DNA from 3 places in the Rhizobium sp. 01T417 genome. Region 1 is predicted to be linked to each of the others. Evidence: predicted binding sites of a transcription regulator. Region 1 holds the regulator's gene; each other region holds the start of a gene.
The links. The regulator LexA, encoded in region 1, represses DNA repair genes until DNA is damaged. The targets are predictions, from matches to a motif close to TGTTCNNNNTGTGTTCNG.

Region 1 (4,245 bases):
ATATAGGTGATTTTCGATTCACAGGACGCGGTCGAGGTGAAACCAGGATCGTACGTGAAGGAAGCCGTGTTCTTGTACAGGGCGCCGATATCGATGACGTCAGGACCGATGGTGCCGCTCTTGACGGCGAGATCGACTGATTTGTCACCGATTTTCAGTGTTGCGCTTTGTTCCGTCATTATGATCCTCCAAACTGGCGGTTGGCGCCATAAAAGCGCCATAGGGTTAAGCGTCGTCGATGATTGCTATATGATCGCGCGCCTAATGCCAAGTTACCGTGACGCCATTTTGTGCATCGCAGTATCAACTTTTGGGCACTTCTGCGATGACCCCTGCGCATAGCAGAAGCTGATGATTATCCTTAGCTTTTCCGGCTTCCGATTTTCCTTCAGATTTCAATCGATTATTCTTGCTTGGAAGCCCGTTAGCTTTCATTCTGGTTGTACGGGCGGCTGTTTTTGGGCGCAATGCATGCCGGGGTTGAGGCCATTGGAGGTGAGGGAAGCCACACCCGGCGCGGACGCGTTTGGGCGCGCGCCACAGCCTTCTTTTCTCGTGCCACGAGTTCCTGCGGAACCTCCGCTAACTTTCCGGACGCAATCCTTCGTGCCGTGGCCGACACGGATAAGGACGGCGTCGGATCGTTGTACCGTGTGGCTTCGTCTCGCCGTGGCAACGGAGATAGAGCATGGGCGGTTCTTCCTGGTTTCGTCCGTCTTCGCTGGGGCGGGCGCGATCCTCTGGTTCGTGCTTGGAAGTGCCCCGGCCGAGCTCCGGATGTCGTTTGCGGCGACGCTTGCCCTCGTCGCCGGTTTACGCGATCTGGTCAAGAAGGCCGCCGCACGAACATCCCTTGCTGCAGGTCGCCGCAGTAACGCCCGTCGTTTTCATCATATGCTTCTTTGGTGGCATCCTGCTGACCGCGATGATCGGCGGCTTCTCGACCGCGCTTTTCGCCGTCGAGCACTTCCACCGGCTCAACGCTTATGGTCTGCCGGCAAATCTCATGGCCATGCCGGTGGTCTCTTTCGTGGTGATGCCGATGGGCATGCTCGCTATGCTGCTGACACCTTTGGGCCTCGACGTCATTCCATGGAAAATTGCCGGTTTCGGGCTCGACATCGTGATCGCCATTGCCCAGATGGTCTCGACCTGGGCGGCAATATCGATATCGGCAGATTGCCGGGTTGGTATTTTCCTGTGGCGGTAGCAGGGTTCCTCTTACTTGCCCTTCTGCGCTCCAAGATCCGCTACCTCGGCGCTGGCATTGCGGCGCTGGCAACAGTGCTTGTTGTGGTTGCGCCGAGCGAACCGCCGCCCGACATGGTCATTGCCGAAGACGGCAATCTCGTCGCGATTGTGAGAGGACAAGTCCTTGCACCGAACCGGCCGCATCCGCCTGACTTCATTTTCGACCAATGGCGAATGGCGCTCGCCGCGGAGCTAGATCAACCACCGCAATTGTTGAAGGGTGTCAACGCTATCAGGCGGCGGGACATTCAAGGCAGATCGGAAAGGTTATCTGCCGTGGAATTGCGCAATGCCCGCGATGCGTTACGTCAGGCTGCGACGAGCGCTGAGAACCGATTTGTATGCCTGAAAGGCGTCTGGTGCACAGCCACGCACGATAGCGGCTACGTCGTGACGATCGTCGAAAATCCCGCTTACTTCGGCGCTGCCTGCGATACGGCCGATATCGTCGTGACACCCGCTCGCCTCCGCACGACGGGGTGTCGGTCGGGCGCACTTTTGTTCACCGGCGAAAACTTGCGTCGCTTTGGTGCCGCTGAGGTAAGGATCGACGATCAAGGTAGCCCCGTCGTCACGACGGCCTATACGAGGCTCGACCGCCCTTGGATCCGCCATCGGGCGTATAATTGGCGAAGCGGCACCTTTGACGGCGAGCCGCTTGCCTTCAATGATAGCGGCGAATGAGGCCGACAAGCTTGCCCTGGACCTTGACACGGTCAGGCCCGAAAATGCGCGTCTCGTAAGCCGGGTTTGCCGCCTCAAGTGCGATGGAGGCGCCTTTCCGGCGGAAGCGCTTGAGCGTCGCTTCCTCATCATCGACAAGCGCAACAACGATGTCGCCGGCATTGGCGGTGCTGCCGTTGCGGATGATTACCGTGTCGCCATCAAAGATGCCGGCCTCGATCATCGAGTCGCCCTTGACCTCAAGCGCATAGTGCTCGCCTGGGCCAAGCATGTCCGCCGGAACCGTGATGTCATGGGTATTGTTCTGAATTGCCGAAATCGGTACGCCGGCAGCAATCCGTCCCATGACCGGTACAGAGGCAGGACCGCCGTTGTCAGCCTGCGGCGCTGGCTTCGGCGCCACAACTGGCTGTGGTTTGCCGAGGCTGCCTTCGATAACGCTCGGCGAAAAACCGCGGCGGGGCTGCAGGCTCGGGTTATATGCCTCGGGCAGTTTGATGACTTCCAGAGCGCGGGCTCGATTCGGCAGTCGGCGAATGAAGCCCCGTTCCTCCAGCGCGGTAATCAGGCGGTGGATGCCTGACTTCGACGCGAGGTCCAAGGCATCCTTCATTTCATCAAAAGAAGGGGGGACACCGGACTCCTTCATTCGCTCGTGAATGAAGAGAAGAAGCTCCTGTTGCTTGCGCGTCAGCATCGAAGTTGAACCCCAGAGTCGTGAAACAAAGCCAGAACAGACACTATATGTTCCATATGTGTTCCGCAAGTACCTAAATTTTCGTAAAACTTGCCTGCAACTTGCTGAGTTTTTGCGTCTCATTTGACCGAAAGCGTAGAAGGGGGTTGCATTGTCCTGTTGCCCGGCGCACATCTTCGCAAATTCCGGAGAAGTTGCCATGAGCGAAGCGCATCCGCTGGACCACATCGTGCTGCCGGTTCCAAATATCAGGCTCTCGCGCGAGCGTCTCGGAAAGCTGGGATTCACCGTCGCGCCCGACGCCCGGCACCCGTTTGGGACCGAGAATGCCTGCATATTCTTCGCCGACGAAACTTATCTGGAGCCTCTCGGGGTCGCCAATGCCGAACTGCATGAAGCTTCGGCGCAGAAAGGCAATGTCTTCACCGCGCGGGACCGTGCCTTTCGATTCCGATGTGGAGACGATGGGCTGTCTGCCGTGGTCTTTGCGACGGCGGATGCCGATCGCGACCATGCCCGGTTTCTGTCCGAAAAGATCAATGGCGGCGAGATGCTGCAGTTCGAGCGGCCGATGAAGATGCCCGATGGCTCGGAGGTGACGGCTGCATTTAAGCTCGCCTTTGCAGTTGACCTGCGCGCTCCAGATTTCTTTTTCTTCACATGCCAACGTGTCAACCCGCTGCCAGCCGACCGGAAAGCCCTGCAAGTGCATGCAAATGGGGTGGTTGGGATCGCAGAGATCGTGCTTGGGGCACCCGACCCCAAGGCGTTTGGACCATTCCTGCGCGCCGCCGCCCACAGCTTGGGAACGACCAATGAGGCCTTCGGTGTGAGCGTGACAACTCCGAATGCCAGAGTGAGTGTTCTCTCCCCGGATGGACTGGACGCCTACTTCGACATCCCTGCGCCTTCCGACGATCGCGGTCTGCGTGGTGTTGCCATCGTTTTCAAAGTAGGCGATCTCGCCGTGACAGAAGCGCAATTGGCTGCTAACGGGATGACCTATACGCGCAAGAACAATCGAATTCTGGTGAAGGCCGCGCCCGGACAGGGCGCTCTCTTCGCCTTCGAGGAGAAACGATGAGCCAGACAAATTCCGAAGTCGTGGTCGGCGAAGGCGCCGGCCGCGTCACCTTTTCGAATTCCGGCAAGCTGTCGCTGATTGCCGGGCCTTGTCAGATGGAGAGCCGCGAGCATGCCTTCATGGTCGCCGGTGTGCTGAAGGAACTCTGCGACAAGCTTGGTCTCGGCCTCGTCTACAAGTCCTCCTTTGACAAGGCGAACCGGACGTCGCTGTCAGCGCAGCGCGGTATCGGCCTCGAAACGGCGCTTGAAGTGTTCGCCGATCTCAAGAGGGAATACGGCTTTCCTGTCCTGACCGACATTCATACCGAAGAGCAGTGTGCCGAGGTGTCCACCGTCGTCGACATCCTGCAGATCCCAGCTTTCCTCAGCCGTCAGACCGACCTGCTCGTTGCCGCCGCCAAGACCGGCCGCGTCATCAACGTCAAGAAGGGGCAGTTCCTCGCGCCCTGGGACATGAAGAACGTTCTCAACAAGCTGAATTCGAGCGGAAATCCGAACATCTTGCTTTGCGAACGCGGTGCTTCCTT
Region 2 (4,245 bases), on a different contig from region 1:
GCATCCGGCCCGCGAAATCGCCTGTCCAGCGAGGCTGCGTCAGCAAAGGTCCGGTTAGAGCGCCTTCGCCGACTTCGCCGCCTTTGTGAACTTCTTGATCACCATGTCCCGCTTCAGGCGAGAAATGTGGTCGATGAAGAGTACGCCGTTCAGGTGGTCAATCTCGTGCTGCAGGCAGGTCGCGAGCAGGCCGTCGGCTTGCACCGTCTGCTCCTTGCCATCACGGTCGAGATATTTGACGGTGACGGTCGCCGGGCGTTCGACTTCGGCATAATAGTCAGGGATCGAAAGGCATCCCTCCTCATATACCGAACGCTCGTCTGTCGATGCCACGACCTCCGGATTGACGAATACGAGGGGCTGCTTCTCTTCGCCCTCGCGGGAAACGTCGATGACCAGCATGCGGCGCGGCACGCCGATCTGGATGGCAGCAAGGCCGATACCGGGCGCGTCGTACATGGTTTCAAGCATGTCGTCGGCAAGTCGCTGAAGATCGGCGTCAACGCGCTCGATCGGCTTGGAAACCTGACGAAGCAGCGGATCGGGGAGAATGATGAGTGGCTTGATGGTCATGGCGTTCCCATAACGCATCTTTTTCCAGGATGGAATTATCCGGTGGGCTGGCGGAGCGCTTTTTTACGCCCCAGCCCGGAATTTCGCCGCATTCCCGTCATGCGGCGCGGCGTGTCGTGGTCATCGAACGTTGCTCGACGCCGGTACGGAAGCGCTGCAGCAGTGCAACCAGATTGTCGACTTCGCCGCGCAGGCGCCGCGTCTCGGCAGAGGTGTTCTCGACCATTCCCGAGTTCTGCTGCGTGATCGTGTCCATGTTGCGGATGGCGACACTGACCTCGTTGACCCCGGTTGCCTGATCGCGCGCGGCCGCGGCGATATCGGCAACGAAGCTGTTGATGATATCGATGCGGTTGATCATGTCGTTCAGCGCCTCGCCGGTGCTGCTGACGATGTCCACTCCTTCGTTCACCTGGACCGAGCTTTCCGAAATCAGGTTCTTGATCTCCTTGGCGGCGTCGGCGGTGCGCTGCGCCAGTTGGCGGACCTCTTGCGCCACGACGGCAAAGCCCTTGCCCGCTTCGCCGGCACGCGCAGCCTCCACGCCGGCGTTCAACGCCAGCAGGTTCGTCTGAAAAGCAATCTCGTCGATGACGCCGATGATCTTGGCGATCTCGGTCGAGGATTTTTCGATGCCGGCCATCGCGGAAACGGCGCTGGTGACGAGTTCGCCGGAGTTCTTGGCCTTCTGCTGCGTCTCACGGACCGCACCGGATGCCTTTTCGGCGTTTGCGGCAGTCTGTCCGACACTGACCGAAAGCTGTTGCAACGCCGCCGAGCTTTCCTCGACGCCAGCTGCCTGCTGGGCCGTCCGCAAAGCAAGGTCATCGGAGGCCTTGGCGATCACGTCCGTACCCCTCAGGATCTCGCCCGAGGTTGCCCGCACCGAGCCAAAGGACGCGCGAAGAGCGGCGACGGCGCGGTTATAGTCGTCGGCCATGGCTTTGAAATTACCGGGGAGATCTGGCGGCAGCGTGGCCTCGAGATCGCCGTTCGACAGCGCCTCCAGACCGCGGCGAAGATGATCGAGCGCAACGGCCTGATCCTGCTCGGCCTTTACGCGCTCTTCTTCCAGCTTTCGTCGCTTCTCTTCGAGCGCTTCCAGATAGACCGAGATCGAATAGTCCATATCGAGCATCGCGGCCTTGATGACCGCTGAAAGCTTCTCGGCCAGCACCTTGCCCTGTTGCCTGGCGAACATGGAGGGCCACTGCTTGGCCATCAGGCCCTTCACGAGTTCGCTCATCAGCAGCGCGTAGCCACCGATATACCAGCGAGGCTCGAGGCCAATACGGGCATGGGTCTTGCCCACCGTGACCACGCCTTTGACGTAGGTTTCGTCGAAGTTGCCGCCAGCCAGATTGGCCCAGTGGTCTTCCTGGCGCTTCTTGGCATGTCCCATATGCGCTTTATCGGCAAAGAGACTTGCGACCTCAGACGTCCTTGCCAGCTTCGCGTAAAACTTGTCGAGAGCGCCGCCGAGCAACTCCGAGATTGCCGGGCGCATCTCACGCAGCGCCGCGCGGGCTCCGTCGTCCAGCTCGATGAAATCGAGGCGTTGCTTGAGCGTGCTGTCGGACTGCTGGCTGGTCATGATCTCTCTGCTTTGTAATTGATGCAAAAGGGAATTTGACCTGACCTTTTACGCAATATGGTTGAGCAAAGGTTAAATGAACTTGAGATTTGTCAACTGTCGTTTGTTCCCTCTACGAGCCAATCCTTTGGGAAGGCTTGCGAGTTGTTCACGTTTTGATCTAGCCATCCCACACGAGTTTGTTATGGTGGCGAAATGAACACCAGCTCTGAGTCGTTTCTCCTCGCCCTTTCCCGTATCAGTCCTGCCACGCTGGCGCTCGCCGGAGGCGCGATCGCGGCTCTGGTCTTGTTGCTGATCCTCCTTCTCGTCCGCAGCGGGCAGGTGCGGCGCGAGCAGGCCGAGGTAGCGAGCCTCCGTGCCGCCGAGACGGATGCTCGAATGGCCGAACTTCTGAAAATCCAGGCGGAAATGCACGGGCGCATGTCGACAATGGCCGAAGTGTTCGGCTCGAGGCAGTCCGAGCTCAACCAGGCGATCAACCAGCGTCTCGATGGTATGTCGCAGCGCGTCAGTTCGACGATCAGCGAGCAGACCAAATCGACGCACGAGAACCTGCAGCGGCTGCAGGAGCGTCTCGCCGTCATCGATGCCGCCCAGAACAACATCCAGACACTGGCGAAAGATGTCGTCGGTTTGCAGGCGATCCTCTCCAACAAGCAGACACGCGGCGCTTTCGGCCAATCGCGCATGGAGACGATTGTCGCCGACGGCCTTCCGATGGGGGCCTATGCCTTCCAACAGACGCTTTCCAATGGCTCGCGCCCGGACTGCACCATTCGCATGCCCAACGGCGCACCACCGCTGGTGATCGACGCGAAGTTCCCGCTTGAAGCCTGGAACGCGATCCGGGACGCCGGCGGACCTGACGGAGCCAAGGTCGCCTCGCAGCAGTTCCGCCGCGACATGGAAACGCACATCCGCGATATCTCCGAGAAATATCTGATCCAGGGCGAGACGCAGGACACGGCCTTCATGTTCGTGCCGTCGGAATCGATCTTCGCGGAGATCCACGAGAATTTCGAAGCGATCGTGCAGAAGGCGCACCGGTCGCGCATCGTCATCGTGTCGCCTTCGCTGCTGATGCTCTCCATCCAGGTTATTCAGGCAGTCCTGAAAGATCAGCGGATGCGGGCCCAGGCACACGTCATCCAGGGCGAAGTCGCGAACCTGATGGACGATCTCGGCCGTCTCGACGAGCGTGTTCGCAAGCTGCAGAGCCATTTTTCCATGACGCAAAGAGATGTCGACCAGATCCTCACCTCCACCGATAAGCTCACCAAGCGCGGCGCGAAAATCGAAGCTCTGGAGTTCGAGGGCGGCGACAACAGCAAGGCCGCGGCGCGGGACGGTGATGGCGCGCCAAAATCCGTCGACAGCCGCAGCGGGCTTCTGAAGCTCAGAGTGGTTGACGACGAGTAAGCCCTTCAGGCAGTGTCGCGCTCAAGAAAAGCATTGGACGGGACACTCATGATCACAGTCTTCGGCTCCATCAACATGGACCTCATCGCCACCACCGCGCGCTTGCCGAAGCCCGGCGAAACGGTTGCCGGCAACGGCTTCTCAACGGCAGCAGGCGGCAAGGGCGCCAATCAGGCACTTGCGGCGCGACGCGCCGGCCGAACCGTTCACATGGCGGGAGCCGTCGGCCGCGACGCCTTTGCGGAGCCGGCGGTTGCTCTCTTGAAGGACGCCGGCACTGGACTTGAAACCGTCAAGCAGGTCGACGAGCCGACCGGAACCGCACTGATCCTCGTCGGCGGTGACGGCGAGAACATGATTGCCGTTGTGCCTGGCGCAAACGGCACGATGACGCCGGCCGATGCCGACGTCGCGATCGACGCGATGAAGGAGGGCGACATCCTGATGCTGCAGCTCGAGGTGCCCGTTCCGGCCGTCGAGCGGGCGCTGGCCGCGGCGCGCGCCAAGAGCGTCACGTCCATCCTCAACCTGGCCCCACTGATCGAAGACGCTCCACGCCTCGGCCGCCTTGCCGACATCGTGATCGCGAACGAAACCGAGTTCGAGCGTCTTGCCGGCCAGGAAAACATGGGCACGGCGGATCGCGAGGCCGCGTT
Region 3 (4,245 bases), on a different contig from region 1:
TGTAGGTCGCTGGGTTGGAACGCGGCGTGCGGCCGATCGGCGACTGGTCGATATCGATGACCTTGTCGATGTGTTCGAAGCCGTCGATGCGATCGTGATCAGCCGGGATTTCGCGGGCGCCCATGACGCGCCGAGCAGCCGATTTATACAGCGTCTCGATCAGGAACGTGGACTTACCGCCCCCTGATACGCCGGTGACCGCCGTAAAGACGCCGAGCGGGATGGAGGCGGTGACATTCTTCAGATTGTTGCCGCGGGCGCCGACGACCTTGATTTCCTTGCCCTTCTTGGGCTTACGGCGCTCGTCGGGAACCGGAACGCCGAGTTCACCGGACAGATATTTGCCGGTCAGCGACTTAGGGTTCGCCATGATCTCCTGTGGCGTGCCATGGGCGATCACCTGGCCACCATGAATGCCGGCGGCGGGACCGATGTCGACGACATCGTCGGCGGTCAAGATCGCGTCCTCGTCATGCTCGACCACGATCACGGTGTTGCCGATATCGCGAAGGTGCTTCAGCGTATCAAGCAGCCGGGCGTTGTCGCGCTGATGCAAACCGATCGATGGCTCGTCGAGGACATACAATACGCCGGTCAAGCCGGAACCGATCTGCGACGCCAACCGGATGCGCTGACTCTCGCCGCCCGACAAGGTGCCGGAGTTTCGCGACAGGCTGAGATAATCCAGGCCTACGTCATTGAGGAAGCGCAGGCGGTCGCGGATCTCCTTGAGAATGCGAACGGCAATCTCGTTCTGCTTGGCGCTCAGCGACTGCGGCAGGACCTCGAACCAGTCTCGGGCGACGCGGATCGACATGTCGGTCACCTGGCCGATATGCAGCGTATTGATCTTGACGGCAAGCGCCTCCGGCTTCAGGCGGAAACCGCCACAAGACGGGCAGGGGGCTGCCGACATATAGCGCTCGATTTCCTCTCGCGCCCAGGCGGAATCCGTCTCCTTCCAGCGACGCTCGAGATTGGTGATGATGCCCTCGAAATTCTTGTGCGTGGTATAGGACCGCGCGCCATCGGCATAGTGGAACTCGATCTTTTCGTCGGTACCATTCAGGATGACATCCTTCGCCTGGTCCGAAAGATCGTTCCAACGGGCGCCGAGCTTGAAGCCATAGTGCTTACCGAGAGCTTCGAGCGTCTGATTGTAATAGGGAGAGGTCGACTTCGCCCACGGCGCAATGGCGCCATCGCGCAGCGTGCGCTCGGGCTCCGGCACGATCAGGTTGGCGTCGATCTTCTGCTGCGCTCCGAGACCGTCGCAGGTCGGGCAGGCGCCGGCTGGATTGTTGAAGGAAAAAAGCCGCGGCTCGATCTCGGGAATGGTGAAGCCCGATACCGGGCAGGCGAACTTCTCGGAGAAGAGAACGCGTTCATGCGTTTCGTTAAGCGACTTGTTGGCGGAGCCGCCGGCGGCAGTTTCTTCCGGCGGCAGCGGCTTGTCGGCGAATTCCGCAACGGCGAGGCCATCGGCGAGCTTGAGCGAGGTCTCGAAGCTGTCGGCAAGGCGCGACGCCGTATCCGGCCGCACCACAATACGGTCGACCACGACGTCGATATCGTGCTTGTACTTCTTGTCCAGGGCTGGCACGTCGGCGATCTCGTAGAATTGGCCGTCGACCTTGACGCGCTGGAAACCCTTTTTCATCAGGTCTGCCAGTTCCTTCTTGTACTCCCCCTTACGCCCGCGCACGAGCGGGGCGAGAATATAGAGACGCGTGCCTTCTCCGAATTCCAGCACGCGATCGACCATCTGGCTGACCGTCTGGCTCTCGATCGGCAGCCCGGTCGCGGGCGAATAGGGTACGCCGACGCGGGCAAAGAGCAGGCGCATGTAGTCATAGATCTCAGTCACCGTACCGACCGTCGAGCGTGGGTTGCGCGAGGTCGTCTTTTGCTCGATCGAAATCGCTGGCGACAGGCCGTCGATCTGATCGACGTCAGGCTTCTGCATCATTTCAAGGAACTGGCGCGCATAGGCCGAAAGGCTTTCGACATAGCGTCGCTGTCCTTCGGCATAGATCGTGTCAAAGGCAAGAGACGACTTGCCGGATCCCGAAAGGCCGGTCATGACGATGAGTTTGTTTCGCGGCAGATCGAGATCGATGCCCTTCAAATTGTGCTCGCGCGCGCCGCGGATGGAAATCGTCTTCAGTTCGCTCATCGTCTTCTGCTTCTGTGCTGGAACAAGCCCCTTATTTAGTGATGCCGGCTGGCGAGTCGAGGCTGAATGTCCGTCTGCTGCAAGGTTTTCGATTCGGTTGACAGGATCATAGGGATAAACTAGAACAAATAAAGAACAAAATTCCTTGTGGATGAACCGGCGATGGACACCCATCGCCGGCGCTCTATGGTTTAAGGTGCACCGATTGTTTCAAGCGCCGCCGGGCAGGGCGGCAGGTAAGGTGAAAGTATGGCTGGCAGCGTAAACAAGGTAATTCTGATCGGGAACGTGGGCGCTGACCCCGAAATCCGGCGGACCCAGGATGGCCGGCCGATCGCCAACCTTCGCATCGCGACGTCCGAGACCTGGCGTGATCGCACCTCCGGCGAACGCCGCGAAAAGACGGAATGGCATACGGTCGTAGTCTTCAACGAAGGCCTCTGCAAGGTCGTCGAGCAGTATGTGAAGAAGGGCGCCAAGCTCTACATCGAAGGCGCGCTGCAGACGCGTAAGTGGCAAGACCAGAACGGCCAGGACCGCTATTCGACGGAAGTCGTTCTGCAGGGCTTCGGCTCGACGCTGACGATGCTGGACGGTCGCGGCGAGGGTGGCGGCGCAAGCTCCGGCTTCGGCGGTGGTCGCGGCAGTAATGCCGGCGGCAACGATTTCGGTGGCGGCGGTGGCTACGGCGACGATTACGGCGCGCCGTCGCAATCATCTGGCCGCAGCAGCGGTGGCGGCGGCGGTGGAAACTTCTCGCGCGATCTCGACGACGATATCCCGTTCTGATCGCAGAGTATTCGTGGCATAAGTTGGACGGCGCGCCGCAAGGTGCGCCGTCTGCTTTTCAATCTCCGGGATTGGACGTCCCCCGAGCTTGCCGCGATGGAAGCCGTGCAGGTAACCGGCTTTTTGACCTAGCCGGCTGGCGTCGTGATGAGGGTAGATCTCAAACCGTCGACGACGAACTGCGTGGCAAGCGCCGCCAGGATGACACCGAGAAGGCGTGTCAGAATTGCGCGCCCCGTTACGCCGAGGAAGCGATCAAGTCTTTCGGCGATGAGCAGCGAGAGAAACAGCAGCAGCAGGCTCAATGCGATGACAATGATCAATTGCGCCCGCTCGAGCGAAGCCTGCATCGATCCGGCAATTAGGATCGTCGCCGAAATGGCACCGGGACCGGCGATCAGAGGGATCGCCAACGGAAAGACCGAGATATTATGGATATGATCGACGGTGATTGCGGCTGTGCTCGTCTTCTCCTTACGGTCCTGCCGCTTCTCGAATACCATTTCAAAGGCGATCCAGAACAACAGAAGACCACCGGCAATGCGGAAGGCGCCGATCGAGATTCCGAGCACCCCGAGCACGCTGGCCCCGAACAGGGCGAAAGCGGCAAGAATGACAAAGGCGATGATCGAGCCGCGCAGTGCCACCTGTTTTCGCTGGCTGCGGCTCATGCCGGTCGTGAGCCCGAGAAAGAGTGGAGCAAGACCAGGCGGGTCGATCGTGACAAGCAGCGTCGTGAAGGCGTTGATCAGTTGGTCGACGCTTGCCATTGTCTCTCCGTGAGCCCATATAAACACTTGGTTTTTGCGCGATTGTGATGCGGAGAGACCATTTTGGCAAATGGTGTTATTAGGGCGGTGCAAATAACCGTCCCAGAGGCTCCCATTGCCCTCATAAGACCGCAAAAGTCTGTTCAAAACGCGTGCCAAAATTAGCGTAGGAACAGGCTTTCCGCTATAAATCTTCAAGTGATTCTAGAAGAGATCGTGATCTGTTTTGACTGAGCAAACACCCCCCGGCGGCGGGAAGCTCCCGCCAGGCATCGAGCCCATCTCCATCATGGAGGAAATGCAGCGGTCGTATCTCGATTACGCCATGAGCGTTATCGTTAGCCGCGCCCTGCCTGATGTCCGCGACGGCCTGAAGCCCGTGCACCGGCGCATCCTTTACGGCATGTCCGAACTCGGCATCGACTGGAACAAGAAATACGTCAAATGCGCCCGCGTTACCGGGGATGTGATGGGTAAATACCATCCGCACGGCAACGCAGCGATCTACGA

Region 2: AC1DPR_RS04985 (DNA recombination protein RmuC) is a predicted target of LexA. The motif match lies at 2,313-2,330, and genes of this name have one in related genera.
Region 3: uvrA (excinuclease ABC subunit UvrA) is a predicted target of LexA. The motif match lies at 2,297-2,314, and genes of this name have one in related genera.

Annotation. Positions count from the first base shown of each region.
Region 1 is NZ_JBFTQH010000022.1:1,301-5,545, forward strand. Features, by position in the region: gene gltA (citrate synthase) at 1-179, opposite strand, end outside; gene AC1DPR_RS20325 (ComEC/Rec2 family competence protein) at 854-1,210, shown strand; gene AC1DPR_RS20330 (hypothetical protein) at 1,201-1,935, shown strand; gene lexA (transcriptional repressor LexA) at 1,916-2,632, opposite strand; gene AC1DPR_RS20340 (VOC family protein) at 2,832-3,716, shown strand; gene kdsA (3-deoxy-8-phosphooctulonate synthase) at 3,713-4,245, shown strand, end outside.
Region 2 is NZ_JBFTQH010000003.1:233,015-237,259, reverse strand. Features, by position in the region: gene def (peptide deformylase) at 55-573, opposite strand; gene AC1DPR_RS04990 (methyl-accepting chemotaxis protein) at 671-2,167, opposite strand; gene AC1DPR_RS04985 (DNA recombination protein RmuC) at 2,363-3,589, shown strand; gene AC1DPR_RS04980 (ribokinase) at 3,638-4,245, shown strand, end outside.
Region 3 is NZ_JBFTQH010000001.1:397,699-401,943, forward strand. Features, by position in the region: gene uvrA (excinuclease ABC subunit UvrA) at 1-2,176, opposite strand, end outside; gene AC1DPR_RS01930 (single-stranded DNA-binding protein) at 2,426-2,965, shown strand; gene AC1DPR_RS01935 (MarC family protein) at 3,094-3,735, opposite strand; gene gyrA (DNA gyrase subunit A) at 3,962-4,245, shown strand, end outside.